Regions from separate parts of the Knoellia sp. LjRoot47 genome, predicted to be linked through region 4. Evidence: predicted binding sites of a transcription regulator. Region 4 holds the regulator's gene; each other region holds the start of a gene.
What was found. The regulator LexA, encoded in region 4, represses DNA repair genes until DNA is damaged. The targets are predictions, from matches to a motif close to TCGAACANNTGTTCGA.

Region 1 (4,772 bases), on a different contig from region 4:
CCAGCGCCACGTGCTCAGCGGCAGGTGGTGACCGAGCCAGCCGTCACCGGTCTCGGCGGCTCCGGGGATGAGCTGCTCGAGCTGGTCGAGGAGGAGCCGGCGGCTCGGGGGCGCCGCGGCACCCGGGCCGGAGCGCTCCCCGGGGAGGAGCTCGCCGTAGCCGACGTTGGCGAGACCGTCGCCCCGGTCGAAGGCCCAGGCGTAGGACGGCTGCCGGCGGTCTCCGTAGCGGATGACCTGCCGCCCGCGCAGGGCCGACGACACGGGCGCGTAGCCCCGGATCGCGAGCGCGCGCGACTCGCGGCGGCGGCCGATCAGCCGTTCGCGCACGAGGGAGTGGGCACCGTCCGCCCCCACGACCACCCCGGCCGTGATCTCGCCGGAGACGCCGAGCGGGTCGGTGGTCAGGGACGTGACCCGGTGACGTCGGAGCTCTGCGCCGGCGGCCACCGCCCGCTCGACGAGCCGCGCATCGAGGACCGCTCGCGGGACGACGTGGACCTCGCGCTCCATGTCGCCCTCGACGCGGACGTCACCGTGCGAGAGCTCGAGCCGGGTGAGCGGCGCCCAACCGTCGACGACGTCCTCCGCGCCGACCTGCGCGAGCGCGGTGAGGACGTGTGGTGCGATGCCGTCACCGCAGGACTTGTCGCGCGGGAAGTCGCTGCGGTCGAGGAGCAGCACGCGCAGCGACGGGTCCTCGTGGAGGGCACCGAGTGCGGTGGCCGCACCTGCCGGCCCCGCACCGACGACGACGACGTCGGCGTCCACCGCAACCCCCACGGTCACTCCGTCCTGAGGATGTCGTCCCGCCACTCAGTGGTGGCTCGCTCCACCCCGCCACCGGCGAGCTCCTCCTCGCGGCCCCGGAGCTCGACCCTGCGGATCTTGCCCGAGATCGTCTTGGGGAGCTCGCCGAACTCGAGCCGCCGCACCCGCTGCCACGGCTGCAGGTGCTCGCGCGCGTAGGCGAGGATCGAGCGCGCCGTCTCCTCGTCGGGCTCGTGCCCGGGAGCGAGCACGACGTAGGCCTTGGGCACGGCGAGGCGCAGCTCGTCGGGCGCCGGCACGACCGCGGCCTCGGCGACGGCGGGGTGCTCGATGAGCACCGACTCGAGCTCGAACGGGCTGATCTTGTAGTCGCTCGCCTTGAACACGTCGTCGGTGCGCCCGACGTAGGTGATCCAGCCGTCCTCGTCGATACTCGCCACGTCGCCGGTGTGGTAGAAACCGTCGGCCATGGCCTCGGCGTTGCGCTCGGCGTCACCCTGGTAGCCGGTCATGAGCGGCAGCGGTGACGCCGACAGGTCGAGGCACAGCTCTCCCTCCCCCGCACCGACGACCCGCTCCCCGGTCGCGGGGTCGACGAGCACGACCGGACACCCGGGCAGGGGCCGGCCCATCGAGCCCGGCTTGAGCCGCGACCCGGGGGTGTTGCCGATCGCGGCGGTCATCTCGGTCTGGCCGTAGCCGTCGCGCAGCGGCAACCCCCACTTGTCCTGCACCTGGGCGATGACCTCGGGGTTGAGCGGCTCACCGGCGCCGATGACCTCCCGCAGCGACCCCGGACCGTCGGACAGGTCGGCGTTGATGAGCATGCGCCACACCGTGGGCGGAGCGCAGAACGTCGTCACCTCGTGCTCGCGCAGGACGTCGAGCAGCGCCGGTGCGTCGAACCGTGCGTAGTTGTAGACGAGAATCGTCGCCTCGGCGATCCACGGCGCGAAGAAGCACGACCACGCGTGCTTGGCCCAACCCGGAGAGCTGATGTTGAGGTGGACGTCGCCCGGCTGGAGCCCGAGCCAGAACACCGTCGACAGGTGGCCGAGGGGGTACGACACCTGCGTGTGCTCGACGAGCTTGGGTCGGCTCGTCGTGCCCGACGTGAAGTAGAGGAGCACCGGGTCGGCCGGCGCGGTCCCGGGGTGGGGCAGCGGAGGTGAGTCGACGGCATACGCATCACGCAGGTCGTGCCAGCCGTCCGCGGGACCGACGCTGATCCGGGTGATGTCCCCCGGGACGCCGGCGAGCTTGTCGACCTGGGAGGCGTTGGTGATGACGTGCCGCGCACCGCCGCGGGACACGCGGTCCTCGAGGTCGCTCGCCCCGGCCGCGGAGGTCGTCGGCATGATGACGGCGCCGAGCTTCATCACGGCGAGCATGCAGTCCCAGAGCTCGACCTGGTTGTCGAGCATGAGGATGACCGGATCGCCCTGTGCCACACCGCGTTCGGCGAGCCAGTGACCCACACGGTCGGAGCGGTTGGCCATGGCGTCGAATGTGATCTCCATCGACGAGCCGTCCTCCTCGACGACGACGAGCGCCGTGGAGTCGTTGCCGCGGGCGATGACGTCGAACCAGTCGACCGCCCAGTTGAACCGCTCGCCGAGGTCGGGCCACACGAACTCCCGCACGGCGTCCTCGTGGTTGCCGCGCCACCCGAGGATCTGGTCACGCGCTGCCCGGTAGCGGTCGGTGGCGGGGTTCGCAGGGAGCGCCGACGGCGCCGGAGGAGTCATGGGCTCACCCTGCCCCGACCTGGCGGTGCGCGCCACCCCGTCGAGTGGTCCGGTCGGTCAGTAGGGCGCCGGCACGACCGCGGTCCGGTATGCCGTGTGGTCACCCGGGCCCTTGCCGCACGACAGCGGCGCCGGCTCGAGCGCCTCGGCGGTGACCTCGACCCACGTCGTGTCGGGCAGCGGGTCGTCGCCGATGACCTCGACCCGGGTGACGGTCTCGGAGACGACCTCGACCGCGCCGGGGCGGGCGGCGGTCACGGACGCGGGTCCGTGCTCGGCGAGGACCGAGCCAGTCGCCGCCTGGACCGCCGGCGAGAAGCGGGAGACGCCGCGAAGGTGTGCCGTGTCGACCTCGCCCGCGCGGTGGGCCCGGACGATGTCGACGGCGCCGGCCATGTCGACGCCGCCGTAGCAGGTGCCGTCGGGCATGGAGAGGAACGTGCCGGCGAACCGGTGGCCGCTGAGGTGGGTGCACTCCCAGACCTCGTCGGGCCACACCTTGGCCAGGGCCGCGGTGATCGGCCGGCCGCGCAGGGCGCAGCACGCGTCGCGGGTGCCCTGCGTGCAGACGAGCAGCATCGGCTCGGCGAGGGTCTCCGACTGGGTGAGCGGCGCCCCCATCGCGGCGACGGCGGCCCGGAGGTCCTCGCTCGTGCGCCACGTGCCGGTGACCCAGGTCCCGCGGGCCGAGTCGACGGCATACCAGGAGGGTGCCTCGCCGGCAGCGCGACGCCCGTGACGACGGACGAGGAGCGAGCGGCCCTGGAGCTCGGCGCAGCCGGTGTCGATGACGTCGGCGAGGGCTCCCGAGAGCGGCGGGGTGTCGAGGTGGTTCCTGGCCCACGGCCCGGGGTGCTCGATGAGCAGCCAGCGGCGGGCGACGGGGGCGGAGCCGAGCATCGGCTCGCCGCTCTCACGCGAGAGGTTGGAGCAGCGGACGGTCTCGGGACTCACGCGCCCGATGCTACGTGCCCGGTGGCGTCGGGTGCGGATCCGATGACAACTCCTCAGGTACGCGCTGCGTGTTTGCTTGCGGCAGAACCGAATTCGCGCGCTTGATTCTTGCTTTCGAACACCTGTTCGGGTAGCGTGTGGTCATGGACCCCAGCACCGCCACCGACGCCCGCCAGGGCGCGTATGCCGTCCTGCTGGGTAGCGCGCACACCCTCACCACCGAGGAGCTCCTCGACGTCATCGAGGAGGCCCAGCGCGACATCGACGCCGCCTGCGCACGCCAGGCGGTCGCGCTCGCGCACCTGTCGGCGATCGACCCGGTGCGGCAGGAGGACGGCACGCAGGTCGAGGTCCACCACGGCCTGGGTCACCAGCGCCTCGACGCCCCCGAGCTCGCCGCACCCCGCCTGGGCGTCTCCACACACGTCGCGACCAACCGGGTGACCGACGCGATCCACCAGCTGACCCGCACCCCGGCCGTGGTCCACGCCATGGCTGCCGGAGAGCTCGACCAGAGACGGGCCGCGGTCGTCACCGAGGAGACCGACCTCCTGCCCGCTGACCACGCCGCGGCCGTGGTCGACGCGATCCGCCCGCACTGGCAGGGGTTGACGGTCGGGCCGCTGCGCCGGTTCGTGGCCCGGACCGTCGCCCGGCTCTTCCCCGACGCCGTGGCCGACGAGGCCGAACGCGCCCACGAGCGGCGTGGGCTGACCCGCACCACCGGTGAGCACGGCACCGACCAGTGGCGCGCCGACCTGCCCACCGGACCCGCCCGCCTCGCCTGGTCCGCGATCACCGAACGCGCCCGCCAGATCGTGCGTGAGGGCAACGCGGACAACCTCACCCAGGCCCGCGCCGACGCCCTGACCCAGCTCGTCCTCGACCACGCCGACGTGCGTGTCGTCGTCCACGCCACCCGCGCCCGAGACACCGAGCCGGAATCCGCGGCGACGGCGCTCGGCGGCACCTCACGTGACGCCAGTGCTGGTCGTGACATGCAGGGCTGGTGCGAGGTCGGCGGGCTCGACACCCCCGGCACCACGTTCGTCCCGGCCCGCTGGCTCGCCCGCGCCGCATCCGGCACTCACGGAGCAACGACGGGGCTGACCTGCCACCCCGCCACCGGTGCCCTGGTCGGCGGCGACGTCCCCGCCGGGCTCGCCCCCGGACGCGACCTCACCGGCACCTCCACCACCGACACCGGGACCTATCGCATCCCCGCCGCCATGGTCCGCTTCGTCAGGCTCCGCGACGGGCGGTGCCGCTTCCCCGGCTGCGCCACCCCCGCCCGCCAGT
Region 2 (4,772 bases), on a different contig from region 4:
GGACGCTGTCCGGACGGCTCTCGGCGAGGTCACCCACGAGGACCTGGTCGCCGCGTGAGGCGAACGCCTTGGCGAGCGCGAGGCCCAGACCCGAGGCGCCGCCGGTGATGAGGACCCGGCGGCTCATGCGCGGCCCGCCTTCTCTGCGTAGGGGTGGAGGAGGAGCTTGGCGATGACGCCGAGGTGGACCTCGTCCGGTCCGTCGGCCAGGCGCAGTGAACGCGCGTTGGCGTAGGCCGCCGACAGCGGGAAGTCCTCGGACATGCCGGCTCCGCCGTGGAGCTGGATCGCCATGTCGATGACGTCGCACGCCATCTGCGGCACGGCGACCTTGATCTCGCTGACCTCGCTCATGGCGCCGAGCGCTCCGACGGTGTCGAGCTTCCACGCCGCGTGGTGGACGAGCAGTCGGGCCTGGTTGATGGCGATGCGCGCGTGGGCGAGGCGCTCACGGTTGCCTCCGAGGTTGGCGATGGGCTTGCCGAAGGCGGTCCGGGTCGTGGCCCGCTCACAGGCCAGCTCGAGCGCGCGCTCGGCGAGGCCGACGAGGCGCATGCAGTGGTGGACGCGGCCGGGACCGAGGCGGCCCTGGGCGATCTCGAACGCCCGGCCGGGTCCGGCGATGATGTTGGTGACGGGTAGCCGCACGTCGGTGAGCGAGACCTCGCCGTGCCCGATCGGCTCGTCGTGCTGGCCGAAGGCGGACAGCATCCGCTCGACCTTGACGCCGGGGTGGTCGAACGGCACGAGCACCATCGAGTGCCGCGAGTGGCGCGACGCCTCGGGGTCGGTGACGCCCATGAAGATCGCGACCTTGCAGTCCGGGTTGCCGACACCGGTCGACCACCACTTGCGCCCGTTGAGGACGACCTCGTCGCCGTCGATGACGGCCGTCGCCTCCATGTTGGTGGCGTCCGAGGACGCGACCCCGGGCTCGGTCATGAGGAAGGCGCTGCGGATCCGCCCGTCGAGCAGCGGCTCGAGCCAGTCGGCCTTCTGCTCGTCGGTGCCGTACTTGAGCAGCACCTCCATGTTGCCGGTGTCGGGGGCGTTGCAGTTGAAGACCAGCGGCGCGGAGAAGGAGCGGCCCATCGCCTCGGCGATCGGGGCGTACTCCGCGTTCGACAGACCGGAGCCGCCGTCGGTGCCGAACTGCACGGCATACGGACCCTCGTGGCTGGCCGGGAGGAAGAGGTTCCACAGGCCCTGCTCGCGCGCCTTGCCCTGGAGCTCGGCGATGAGCGGGTGCGCGGGCCATGGGTCCTCACCGGCCGCGCGGCGGGCCGCGATGTCGGCGGCGATGACCCGCTCGGCCGGCTCGATCTCGGTGTCGACGAAGGCGCGGACACGCTGCGCGAGGTCGAGCGAACGCGCCGACGGTGAGAAGTCCATCCCCCGACCTTAGGTGAGCGCACGCTTAGGCGGACAGTGGGATGGCTCACTGGAGGTGCAGGGTCGTCAGGCGGCCCAGTAGTGGCCCTCGCGCGCGTGGTCGATCCAGTCACCGAAGCGCTCGCCGAGCTCGTCCGCGTCGTCCGGCGGGTGCGCATCGACGGGCTGCGACTCCCAGCCCTCCCCCAGGATCGGCGGGGCGGTCGAGTCGTGCGTGCGACCTGTCGGTGTCTGGATCCGTATGCCGTGTGCTCCCGTGCCGTCGAGGCCGGTGGACTCCACCCGGACGTGCCAGCCGTCGAGCTCCTTGACGAGGTTGTGACGCTGGCACAGGCCCTCGCCGTTGCCGCCGGAGGTAGCACCACCCGCATGGACGGCTGCCGCGTGGTCGACCTCGACGGCCGGGGCGTCGCACCACGGGATACGACAGGTGGGGTCGCGCAGCTCGAGGAACCGGCGCAGGCCGCCGTGGAAGCGTCGCCGGGTCGAGTCCATGGCGACGAGATCACGACCGGTCGGGTCGGTGAAGAGCCGACGCAGCCAGACCGTGACGCCCGACTCGACGAGGGCAGCGACCCGGTCCCGCGCCTCGCAGCCCGGGAGCGGACCCCAGCCGGGGACCACGGCGACGTCGTCGTCGGGTCGGCCACCCCCGAAGGCAGCCGGAAGCAGCGTGCGGTCGGTCATGACGAGGTCGACCTCGACCGCCTGCGGCTGCCCCTTCGCGCGTCCGGACAGGAGCTCGAGGGCCCGGTCCGCGAGCCAGGCACCCTTGCCGCGCGTGTCGTCACGAGCTGCGGCGGCTGCCGCCTCCCACTCGGCGGGTGGCAGATCGGCGTCGATGACGTGGCGCTGTCCCTCGGCGCGGACCAGGGCGACGTGGGCACCGATGACCTCGGCCATGGGGCCGAGGACCGACAACCACGCCATGCCGTCGGCCGCAGGTCGCACGGACACTCGTCGACCCGCGACGGCCCGCCGGTTGCGCTCGGCGAGCGACTCCGAGTCGAGCGCCGCCGCCGCCCGGCGTGCGGCCGCGGCCAGCGCCTTGTCACTCAGCGTGCCGATCGTCGGGGCGAGGCGCCGGTCGACCTCGGCGCGGTGCTCCCTGCTCAGGCAGGCGGTCTCGCGGACGACGATCGTGGCGCGACGCTCGCTGATCTCGCCGCGCTCAAGAGCGCCCATCGTCGAGGGCATCTCCTCGACGAGTGCGCGGGCCACGCCGACGTGCTGGTCAGCCAGCGTCGGCGAGCACCGTCGTGCCAGGGCGAGGTCGGCGCGCACGCTCCGGGAGTCCTCACCGAGCTGCTCGCGGTCCACCACGGCGGCAGCGGTCAACCGTGCCTGCGCAGCCGCGGTCGCACCCTTGAGCGACTCCAGCGCGGCCACCGCCTCGACCCGCTCGGCCTCGGTGAGCCCCTCGGCGGCGAAGTCGGCCAACGCGGACAGGACGGAGCGGATCTGGACCACTGGTCCGTCGCTCGACTCTCTCCCCGTCCCCATGCACCAATAGTACACCTGTTCGATGACATCGAGTGGAGTTGTCCACAGCCAATTCGGTTGTGGCACAGCCCAAACGGACCAGAACGACTCCCTCGACTCGAGGGTCAGACAGCCACCGCAGGTGTGACAACGACGGGCACGCCGTTGAGCACCGCGTTGCCCGACACGCCCTCGACCCGGGCCGGGTCGGTGAGGTCGTTCATCGTCACCCCCGGCACCTCGACGGCCCGGCTCAGCCGGACCCCGGGACGCCGGTGGCCGTAGCCGTGGGGCAGCGACACCACGCCGGGCATGACCTCGTCGGTCGCGCGGACCTCGACCTGGAGCGAGGACACCTCGGAGGTCACGGTGACGACCGAACCGTCGACGATCCCGCGTGACGCCAGGTCGTCGGGGTGCATGAGCAGCTGGTGGCGCGGCCTCCCCCTCGTGAGCCGTTCGGTGTTGTGCATCCACGAGTTGTTGTCGCGCTGGTGCCGGCGGCCGATGAGGAGCAGGTCGTCGCTGTGCGCCGCGCGCCTCAGCGCGGGCAGTCGCGAGCGCAGCGCCGACAGCCCGTCCGTCACGACCGCAGGCGCGAGGACGACCGTGCGCTCCGGCGTCCGCAGCCGCTCCGGCAGCCTGGGCTCGAGCGCGCCGAGGTCGACCCCGCCCGGAGTTCGCTCCAGCCGCCGGACCGACAGCCCGCGACGGCTCGACCGCAGCAGCACGTCGATGGTGAGACGCGGGGAGGCGCGCAGCCGCACCAGCTGCTTGAGCGGCATCCGCCGACCACCGAGGCGCCCCAGCGCGAGCACCACATCGCGCGCGATCTCCCACTCGTGCCGCTGGTCCTCCCCCCGCTCGAACAGCGCCGGTGACCACCGGGCCGTGTTGCGCACCGCGAGCGTGTGGAAGATCAGGTCGTAGTGGTCGCGCTCGAGCGGGCCCGTCGGCGGCAGGATGACCTGCGCGTGCCTTGTCGTCTCGTTGACGTAGGGGTCGATCGCGACGACGGCCTCGAGCTCGGCCATCCGCTCCGACAGCCGACCTCCCGCCGGGGTCGAGGACACCGGGTTGCCCCCGATCGTGATGAGCCCGCGGATGGCCTGCCGCGGCCCCTCCATCTCTTCGGCCATGACCGAGACAGGCAGCTCGCCACCGAACTCCGGCAGCCCACGCACCGCCGAGTGCGTCCGGCCCCGATGGCCGCGCCCCACCAACCCTCGCCCGACGATGTCGATCGCCGGGGTCGTGAACATGGTGCCGCCGGGCTGGTCGAGGTTGCCGGTGATCGCCATGAGGCACTGGATCGCCCACTGGCACAGCACGCCGAACTCCTGAGTCGACACCCCCATCCGCCCGTGCACCGCCGCCGAACCCGCGGCGACATCGCGTGCCAGAGCCCGGATCACCTCTGCCGCAACGCCGCTCACCGACTCCGCGAGCTCGGGCGTGAAGTCCGCGACCGCCACCCGCAGCTCGTCGATCCCGGTGACGTACGCCGCCGGCCGCGCCAGCCCCTCCGCGAGGACGACGTTGACGAGCGCCAGCAGCACCGTCGCGTCGGTGCCCGGACGCACGAAATGATGAGAGTCGGCGACCGCCGCCGTCTCGGTGCGGCGCGGGTCGAGGACGACGAGCCGCCCACCGCGAGAACGCAGCTCGCGCAGGCGGCCCGGGAAGTCGGGCACCGTCCACAGCGAGCCGTTCGACGCCATCGGGTTCGTCCCGACGAGCACGAGCAGCCGCGTCCGGTCGATGTCCGGCACCGGGAGGAGGAACTGGTGGCCGTACATCGCCCACGCCACGACGTGGTGCGGCAGCTGGTCGACGCTCGTCGCGCTGAAGACGTGCCGGCTCCGCAGCGTGCGCGGGATCGCGGTGACGTGGGTCAG
Region 3 (4,772 bases), on a different contig from region 4:
CGATGGAGGGTGAGTTCGTCGACACCGTCATCGGTATCCCCGGCTCCCGCAGCGAGATCGTCACGCTGCGCCTGCCGGGTGGAGGCACCGCGCTCGAGCTGTCGGGCTTCACCCATCCGGAGCACGTGACGGGTTCGGCGGCGCCCATGTCGAACGAGGTGGGGATCCGCAACCTCTGCTTCGAGGTCGAGGATCTGCGCGGCATCGTGGACCGGCTCGCGCAGGAGGGCTACGGGCTCGTCGGCGGGATCGGCGAGTACGAGGACGTCTGGCGGATGACCTACGTTCGCGGCCCGGACGGGATCATCGTCGCCCTGGCCGAGCGCCTCGGCTGACGCCCTGAGGGCGTCGGTCAGTCGTCCATCGCCTCGATGCCGAGCTCGCGGAGCTCGGCCACCCTGGCCCGCATGTGCCGCACCGTCTCGTCGGGCGGGAACGTCAGCCCGACGACCTCCTCGAGGACCCGCAGCGGCTCGGTCGTCCGGTAGGACCGGGTCGGGTTCCCGGGGAAGCGCTTGTCGGTGACGTTGGGGTCGTCGACGATCGTGCCGGTCGGCTCGACCCGGTAGACGCGAGGCGGACCCTCGCCTCGGGCCAGCGCCGCGGCGAGCGGCGCGCCGTCGCGCGAAGCCGTGAGATAGATGTGGTTCGACGTCTTCCCCGAGTCGTAGTTCGTCCCCCAGCCGGGCGTGAGCAGGTCCCCCGGGCGCAGGTCGGCGCGGGTGCCGTGGAAGAACGGACCCTCGTCGTCGACGACGCGCGGGGTCGGAGGCGGGTCGCGCAGGAGGCTGTCGAGCTGGACCATGAGCTCGCTGACCCGGCTACGCCCCCTGGGCGCGCGCGGGTAGCGCGACAGCACATCGAGCAGCTCGGATGTCGCGCGCTTGGCTGCGGCGTGCAGGACGTACTCGGCGACCACCTTGTCCTCGCCCCGCGCGATCTCCGCCGCTCGGGCCGCATGGGCCGCGGCTCCGAGGATGTGCCGCACCTGGGTCGCCTTCGCCAGCGGATGCAGGTATGCCGCGGCAGCCGCATCTCCCGCAGCCGTCGCCGCGTGCCCCGCGGCCTCGTCCGGAACGTCCTTCGCCGCCCGGTGCGCCTCCGTCGCGGAGGTCCGTTGCAGGCGGGAGCGGGGGGCGCCGTCGACGAAGATGCGGGCCGCCTCGAGGGCAGCCGCGGGACGTGAGTCGTGCGGACTCGCGCGCTCGAAGAGGGTGAGGACCGGCTCGGCGCACGAGACGGCATACCGGACGACCTCGCGCAGGTCGTCAGTCGTCAGCTCGACATCGCCCGTCTTCCTCGTCGTCCCCACGTCAGCGAGTCTGACACGGCGCGTGTCAGCGGCCGGCGTCCCGTATGCCGTGCTTGCGGGCGTGGAGCGACCGCACCTCGTCCTCGAGCTCGGGTGCGGGCCCGTCGACGACGACGCCGGGCGCGACCTGCTGCACGGCCAGCGGCAGGACGGGCGAGGCGTCGACGCCCCACTCCCGGAGCCATCCGACGAGCTGTTCGGTGGACACGGCATACGCGATCCGTCCGAGACCGACCCACGCGTGCGCTGCCGAGCACATGGCGCAGTGCTCGCCGGAGGTGTAGACGGTGCAGCCGGCGCGATCCTCGGGGTCGGTGTGGGTGGCGGCCCAGCGCGCCAGCTCGAACTCCGGGTGACGCGTCTGGTCGCCCTCCTTGGTGCGGTTGCGGTCCTCGTGCAGGACGGTGCCCTGGGCGTCGACGAGCACCGAGCCGAACGGTTCGTCGCCGTCGTCGAGGGCTTCGCGCGAGAGCTCGACGCAGCGGCGCAGGTGGGTCAGGTCGGCATCGTCGAGCGACATGCCGTCATCGTGGCAGACGGCGGGCCGGACGTGGGCGACGCCGGACCGCCGCCCGTCAGAAGTCGATGCAGCCGCTGCACCCGTCGCAGCCGTCGAGCACGTCGCCGTCGGGGATGACGTCACCGATCCCGCCGGCGAACGACGACAGGGCGGACCCCAGTCCCTCGAATCCGTCGACGAGCGCCGTGAACGCGTCGTCCGGCACGAGGTCGCCGAGGGCGCCGAGGTCCGGCACGTCGAGGTCGCCGCCGAGGTCGACGAGACCTGAGACCAGTTGGAAGACACCGGGATCCAGCGCTCCGTCCACCGCCAGGGCAAGTGCGGTCTGCGCGCCGTCGGCGAGGCGGGCCGCCCGCAGGGCGTCACCGAGGACCGAGGCGACGTGCGGAGCGACACCGAAGGCGACGGCATACGGGAGCATCGAGCGGACCTCGCCGGCGAGCTCCTCGCGCCGGAGCTGGTGGGCCTCGGCCGTGGCGAGGTACTTCTCGTAGCCGAGGGCCTGGATGCGTGCCGCCGACCCCGCCGCCGTCCGCGGGGTGCGGCCACGTCCGAGGCGCATGAGCAGCGCGCCGCCGACCCCGAGTCCGACTCCGAGCGGCACCCAGCGCCAGTGGTCGTCGGCCACGCCCGAGGCGACCCCGGCGACGGCCGCGCCCACGACGAGGAGCAGCCCGAGGGCGGCGAGCCAGCCGTTGCGCGAGCGTGGGTGCTTGGCGTACCAGCCACGGTCGACGACGGCGCGATAGACGGCGATCTCCGCCTCGCGCCAGCGCTGGGCCACCTCGGCGCGCCGCAGCTCGCTCAGCCGCACCGAGGTCGCACCACCGAGGACGGCGTCGAGCATGACGCGCTCGTGCGCAGCCATCGAGTCCTCGCCCACCCCTGTGCGGCTGACCCGCCAGTCGTCGTCGCCCTCCTTCTCGAGGCTCACGATGCCGCGCAGGGCCAGGTCGACGAGGGTGGCGGTGAGGTCGCGACCGTGGACGATGCCGTCGACGACCGCGCCCGAGAGGGCAGGTGTGGAGTCGTCGGGGACGTGGAACCGGGGCGCGACCGAGCCGTTCCACTCGACGCCGCGACGCACCCGCGCGGAGCTGTCGCCCGAGCCCAGGCGCGGCACCTCACCCGGCGTGACCTGGGTGTAGACCTCGTCGCGTCGTCGCCAGCGGAACAGCAGCAGCGTCAGGGTGGCGACGACGAGGGGGACGAGGCCGCCGAGGACCTCGAGGGGTGTCAGGTCGGCAGGCACGAGGTCACTGTAGGGCCGGGTGCGGGCGAGGGCCTGCGGTCGCTGCGCGGGCGTGTCGAGGTGTGCGTGTTCGCCTGCGGCAGAACCGAATTCGCGCGCTTGATTCTTGCTTTCGAACACCTGTTCGGGTAGCGTCTAGTCATGGATCCCAGCACCGCGACAACGGCCCGTCAGGGCGCGTATGCCGTCCTGCTGGGTAGCGCACACACCCTCACCACCGAGGAGCTCCTCGACGTCATCGAGGAGGCCCAGCGCGACATCGACGCCGCCTGCGCGAGGCAGGCGGTCGCGCTCGCGCACCTGTCGGCGATCGACCCGGTGCGGCAGGAGGACGGCACGCAGGTCGAGGTCCACCACGGCCTGGGTCACCAGCGCCTCGACGCCCCCGAGCTCGCCGCACCCCGCCTGGGCGTCTCCACACACGTCGCGACCAACCGGGTGACCGACGCGATCCACCAGCTGACCCGCACCCCGGCCGTGGTCCACGCCATGGCTGCCGGAGAGCTCGACCAGAGACGGGCCGCGGTCGTCACCGAGGAGACCGACCTCCTGCCCGCTGACCACGCCGCGGCCGTGGTCGACGCGATCCGCCCGCACTGGCAGGGGTTGACGGTCGGGCCGCTGCGCCGGTTCGTGGCCCGGACCGTCGCCCGGCTCTTCCCCGACGCCGTGGCCGACGAGGCCGAACGCGCCCACGAGCGGCGTGGGCTGACCCGCACCACCGGTGAGCACGGCACCGACCAGTGGCGCGCCGACCTGCCCACCGGACCCGCCCGCCTCGCCTGGTCCGCGATCACCGAACGCGCCCGCCAGATCGTGCGTGAGGGCAACGCGGACAACCTCACCCAGGCCCGCGCCGACGCCCTGACCCAGCTCGTCCTCGACCACGCCGACGTGCGTGTCGTCGTCCACGCCACCCGCGCCCGAGACACCGAGCCGGAATCCGCGGCGACGGCGCTCGGCGGCACCTCACGTGACGCCAGTGCTGGTCGTGACATGCAGGGCTGGTGCGAGGTCGGCGGGCTCGACACCCCCGGCACCACGTTCGTCCCGGCCCGCTGGCTCGCCCGCGCCGCATCCGGCACTCACGGAGCAACGACGGGGCTGACCTGCCACCCCGCCACCGGTGCCCTCGTCGGCGGCGACGTCCCCGCCGGGCTCGCCCCCGGACGCGACCTCACCGGCACCTCCACCACCGACACCGGGACCTACCGCATCCCCGCCGCCATGGTCCGCTTCGTCAGGCTCCGCGACGGGCGGTGCCGCTTCCCCGGCTGCGCCACCCCCGCCCGCCAGTGCGACCTCGACCACGTCCGACCCTGGCCCACCGGACCCACCCACCCCACCAACCTCATCGCCCTGTGCCGGCGCCACCACCGCATCAAGCAACGCGACGGATGGACCGCGCGCCTCCACCCCGATGGCACCGTCGACTGGACCGACCCCACCGCTGTGCGCTCGACCACCTCCGCCATCGACCACCTCCACCTCGGCGGCACCGCGCCCCCCTCTCGTGACACGGCCGCTCCGCCCGACCCGCCCGCGGTCGACCGACCTCCGGCCGCACGCACCGGCCATCTCGACCTCAGCCTGCTCGACGACCACCTCCACGAGCTGCTCGCCGGGCACGCCCGCTCCCGACCTCGCCGTCACCGACCCGACGACGGACTGCGGCGCCCCGTCCACGT
Region 4 (4,772 bases):
CGGACCTTCGTCGCGCCGCGCTGCCTCGTGTGCGGTGACGACACCCTCAAGCCCGACGTCGTCTTCTTCGGCGGGTCCGTTCCGCGCGACCGCGTCGACCACTGCTTCGCTCTCACCGACGCCGCGCCGGTGCTCGTCGTGCTCGGCTCCTCGCTCAAGGTGATGAGCGGCTACCGGTTCGTACGACGGGCGGCGGCACACGGCATACCGGTCGTCGTCATCACGAGGGGCCCCACACGCGGCGACGCCGAGACGACGCACCGGATCGATGCGTCGCTCGGCGTCACGTTGTCGGCACTGGCCTCTCAGGTCGCGGTCGGCATCGCCTGACCTGCGACGATGTGCCGACGAGTTCTGGGAAAACGCCACAACCGGCGCGAACGGCCCCTAGCATTCGGGTGCCGAGCCAGATAGACATCGGCTTCCAATCGTGGTCTAGGGGTCTCCATTGCTGTGCTCTGCCCGTGCCCTTCTGGTCGGCGTGCTGACGTTCATGCTCTGTCTGGGGCAGGCGTCGGCATCCGACGCCGCTTACCGGACCACACCCGTCGGCGCCATTGGTGTCGACTCCGACATCGTGATCGGGGACACGGGCGACGCCTTGCCGACGCTGTCGAACGTCACGATCGAGCCGACGGCCCAAGGCTTCGACGTGGCCTTCGACTACGAGCATTACGCCGACGGCGAGGCACCTGCTTGGGGTCCGGTTCGTCTCGGGATCTATGAGGGTGACGCGACGGCGTTCCCGTTCAGCGGAGAGACGGTCGTCAGCCATGGGTACGGCAGTGGCCCCGGGGCGTCCCTGGTTGACGAAACCGAGATTTCGCGGACCGGGCACGTCTCCCGCTCCTTCGAGCACTCGCGCTCGGGTGTGTTCACTGTCATGCTCTTCACGTCCGAGCGTTGTGACTGCCCAGGAGGGACCGTCTTCGCCGCTGGACGCACCCTCGCCCCTGCTGAGTTGGCACCGCTGACGACTGCAGTCCCGGTCATTGTGGGCAACCTCGCGGTGGGGTACCGGCTGACGGCGAGCACCGACGGGTGGGCCGAAGGGACCGCGTTCGGCTTTCAGTGGTTCGTTGGTGGCACGCCGGTGGCTGGCGCCACGGAGCGCACCCTCGTCCTGACCGCCGCCCATGCGAACAAGGGGGTTGAGGTTCGTGTCGACGGGTCACTCGCCGGACATGCACCTGCGTCGCGGACGAGCGAGCGTTCGGCGTTGGTCGTGACGCCTGGTACGCCATCCATTGCGGGTCTTCCTATGGTGGGCAGCGTTCTGACTGCGGGGCCCGGGGCTTGGGCCACCGGCACCGCGGTGACCTACCAGTGGTTTGCCGACGGCGCGCCTGTCCCCGGAGCTACCGGCCGGACATTCACACTCACGACCGCGCAGGACGGGAAGGCCCTCCATGTCGCTGTCACTGCATCCAAGCCGGCCTATGCCACGGTGACCCGTGGTTCCGCGGCCACGAAAAGGGTCATGCGTTGGTCCTCGCCCGGCATCTCCGGCTACTTCGCCTACGGCCAGCCCCTCACTGCGCGGCCCGGGGTCTGGACGACGGGCGCCACGTTGCGGTACCAGTGGTTCGCGGACGGTCGTGCCGTTGCTGGTGCGACCACCGCGACGCTCAAGCTGGGTACGGCCCAACGGGACCGGCGGATCTCGGTCTCGGTCACCGGATCCAAGGCGGGACATCTAACAGTGGGCCGATTCTCGGCGCAGTCCGCTCGGGTCCTCACCGCTGGGACGCCGACGGTGGCAGGCACCCCCATGCTCGGCGGCCGTATGACCGCTCGGCCAGGGACATGGTCCGCGTCCACCAGCCTGTCGTACGCCTGGCTCGCGGACGGAGTCGTCATTCCCGGTGCCACGGGGTCGACGTACACGTTGGGCAGCACGACAAGCGGCAAGCGAATTTCCGTTCGCGTCACCGGACGCAAATCTGGATATGCCACCATCGCAAGGGTCTCGGCCGCGACCCTGCGTGTTCCCGCGACAGCAGCGCCGTCCGTCGCGGGCTCAACGCTCGTGACCTACGCCCTCACCGCGCGCCCGGGGGCATGGACTGCAGGAACGACCTTCCGCTATCAATGGTTCGCCAATGGTGCCGCCCTGTCTGGGGCTACGGCTTCGACGCTACGTCTGGGGACGGGTGTTGTGGGGAAGAAGATCAGTGTGCGAGTGACGGGTAGCAAGGCCGGGTTCGCCACTGTGGCAAGGACCTCTGGGATCACAGGCGCTGTGGGCTACCCGTCGAGGACTGTGCCGATCAGCCTCTCGAGCTGCCCCTCCTGGGCCCCGATCAAGGGCAACGCCAGTTCGATGATCTACCACATGCCGGGCGGCGCCTACTACGCCATAACGAACCCTGAGGAGTGCTTCCGCACTCAGTCAGCCGCTGTTGCGGCGGGGTACCGGGCCTCCAAGCGCTGACCCGGACTGAGCAGAACGGCGGCGACATTCCGCGTGGGATGTCGCCGCCGCTTCATTCGACGGTTGGTCTGGCGTCACGTCTGTGACGGGCTGAGCTCAGACGCGGCGCAGGACCGCGGTGACCTTGCCGAGGATCGTCGCGTGGTCGCCGTCGATCGGGTCGAAGGCCGGGTTGTGCGGCATCAGCCAGACCTTGCCGTCCTTGCGCTTGAACGTCTTGACCGTCGCCTCGTTGTCGAGCATGGCCGCGACGATGTCGCCGTTGTCGGCCGTCGGCTGCTGGCGCACGACGACCCAGTCGCCGTCGCAGATGGCGGCGTCGATCATCGACTCGCCGACGACCTTGAGCAGGAAGAGCGACCCCTCGCCGACGATCTGCTTGGGCAGCGGGAAGACCTCGTCGACCGTCTCCTCGGCGAGGATCGGGACGCCGGCGGCGATCTGGCCGAGGACCGGGACGTAGCTCGCCTCGGGGCGCACGTCACCCGAACCGGTCGGGTCGAGGTCGGCGTCGACGTCGTCGGGGGCCGCGCCGCCGCGGTAGCCGCGGATGTCGCTCGGGGTGTCGGGGGAGACGACCTCGAGGGCACGGGGGCGGTTGGGGTCGCGGCGCAGGTAGCCCTTCTTCTCGAGGGCGTGCAGCTGGTGCGATACCGAGCTCGGGGACGTGAGCCCGACGGCCTGGCCGATCTCGCGCATGCTCGGCGGGTATCCACGACGGTCGACCGAGTTGCGGATGACGTCGAGGACCTTGCGCTGACGCACGGTGAGCGTGCCGTCGCCGGGGTCGCGGTCGGGCAGCTCGTGGACGGCGGCGTCGTCGGCGTCCTGGCGGCGCTTGTCGCTCATGGTTCGTCTCCTCGCAGGGGCGTTGTCAGAGGTGCCTGATTGGCTTCTCGACATGACGTCAGAGTACGGAGTTCGAGCAGGTGTTTCAAACATCTGTTCGAGGCGTGTCTTGAAGTAGTCGAACATCCGTGCTAGAAATCGTACAGACGTTCTATCGAACGTCCTTTCGACCCAGGAGGACCTCATGAGTGCAGCTGTCGCCTACGACACCGCAGCCGGGTATGCCGTCCCGCTCCCGACGCGTCGTCCCGAGCGTCCGCGCCTGGTCCTCGTGCCCACCGGCGAGTCGGTCCGCGAGGTCGCGGGGCCGGCGCTGCGTCTGACCCGCGTCGGTCGGCTCGTCATCACGAGCACGGTCCTCCTCCTCGCCCTCGTGGCCGCGTTCGTCGGTCTCACCGGCGGAGCGTCGGCATCCGTCGCGCCGGTCACCGTGACGGTCGAGCAGGGGCAGACGCTGTCGCAGATCGCGGCCGAGCAGATGGGCGGCATGCCGGTCACGTCCGCGGTCGCCGAGCTGCAGCTCGCCAACGGCCTGAGCAGCGCGCAGGTCAAGGCCGGCCAGACGATCGTCATCCCCCAGGGTTGATGTGACTGCGTTGACGGTCCACACACTCCGAGCCGCTTCGACCCCGGTTCGGGCCTGAGTCCTCGAGCGAGCTTCGACCCCTCGCCGGCTCAGCACGGAGGGCGCCCCGCCACTGTTGCGCGGGGCGCCCTTTGCCGTGCCCGGGAGTGTGTGGGCGGCTCTCCAGTGACTACGTGACGCTGTGCCTCCACGTGTCGCGTCTGACGGCGACTTCGTGGCCCAGGGGCCACCCACCGATCCTGGTTTCGGTGGCCGGCGGGTGGTCAGCGGGCACACAGTGCGGCGGAGTCGCGGTTGACTGGGGCATGAGCGACGACGGCGTGACGCGCGTGCAGAAGATTCGGCAGCTGCGAGTGGTGGTGGAGGCGGACGACTACGACGAGGCGGTCCGGTTCTACCGGGACGTCCTCGGTATGGACGAGATCGCCGCGTTTTCCGAGGGCGGGGAGGACCGCGTGGCGATCCTCCAGGCAGGGCGGGCGACGTTCGAGATCGCCAGCCCCGCGCACCGCGAGGCGATCGACAGGCTCGAGGCGGACGGCATACGCAGCCCGAAGATCCGGATCGCGTTCGAGGTCGACGACGCCCAGTCCTCGACGCGTGACGCGCACGAGGCGGGTGCGACCGTCGTCGCCGAGCCGGTGCTCACCCCGTGGCAGTCGCTCAACTCCCGACTCGAGGCGCCGGCCGGGCTCACCGTGACGCTCTTCGAGGAGACCGAGGCCTCGCACGAACGGTCGCAGCGCGAAGGGTTCGGCACCAACGACTCGTGACCGACAGCAGGCCGCACCGGGTGGGCGCAGACCGCAGTGCTCGGCCCGCCGGGCTCAGCCCCAGGTGAGCTCGAGCGGCATGTCGTGGAAGGCCGCGAGGAACTCGGCGGCCTCGGTGACCCCGGCGCGC

Region 1: the regulator LexA is predicted to act here: its motif matches at 3,588-3,603, upstream of ACSQ11_RS07070 (DUF222 domain-containing protein).
Region 2: the regulator LexA is predicted to act here: its motif matches at 2,903-2,918, upstream of ACSQ11_RS06910 (DUF222 domain-containing protein).
Region 3: the regulator LexA is predicted to act here: its motif matches at 3,197-3,212, upstream of ACSQ11_RS04615 (DUF222 domain-containing protein).

What each region holds. Positions count from the first base shown of each region.
Region 1 is NZ_CAXUQS020000001.1:1,449,777-1,454,548, reverse strand. Features, by position in the region: gene ACSQ11_RS07085 (NAD(P)/FAD-dependent oxidoreductase) at 1-783, opposite strand, end outside; gene ACSQ11_RS07080 (AMP-binding protein) at 786-2,519, opposite strand; gene ACSQ11_RS07075 (sucrase ferredoxin) at 2,577-3,473, opposite strand; gene ACSQ11_RS07070 (DUF222 domain-containing protein) at 3,617-4,772, shown strand, end outside.
Region 2 is NZ_CAXUQS020000001.1:1,413,072-1,417,843, reverse strand. Features, by position in the region: gene ACSQ11_RS06920 (SDR family NAD(P)-dependent oxidoreductase) at 1-127, opposite strand, end outside; gene ACSQ11_RS06915 (acyl-CoA dehydrogenase family protein) at 124-1,392, opposite strand; gene ACSQ11_RS06910 (DUF222 domain-containing protein) at 1,459-2,895, opposite strand; gene ACSQ11_RS06905 (molybdopterin-dependent oxidoreductase) at 3,000-4,772, opposite strand, start outside.
Region 3 is NZ_CAXUQS020000001.1:923,412-928,183, reverse strand. Features, by position in the region: gene ACSQ11_RS04635 (VOC family protein) at 1-335, shown strand, start outside; gene arr (NAD(+)--rifampin ADP-ribosyltransferase) at 353-1,312, opposite strand; gene ACSQ11_RS04625 (nucleoside deaminase) at 1,338-1,832, opposite strand; gene ACSQ11_RS04620 (DUF2207 family protein) at 1,888-3,084, opposite strand; gene ACSQ11_RS04615 (DUF222 domain-containing protein) at 3,226-4,772, shown strand, end outside.
Region 4 is NZ_CAXUQS020000002.1:371,084-375,855, reverse strand. Features, by position in the region: gene ACSQ11_RS16480 (Sir2 family NAD-dependent protein deacetylase) at 1-330, shown strand, start outside; gene ACSQ11_RS16475 (sunset domain-containing protein) at 482-2,434, shown strand; gene lexA (transcriptional repressor LexA) at 2,531-3,283, opposite strand; gene ACSQ11_RS16465 (LysM peptidoglycan-binding domain-containing protein) at 3,468-3,869, shown strand; gene ACSQ11_RS16460 (VOC family protein) at 4,175-4,642, shown strand; gene ACSQ11_RS16455 (winged helix DNA-binding domain-containing protein) at 4,697-4,772, opposite strand, start outside.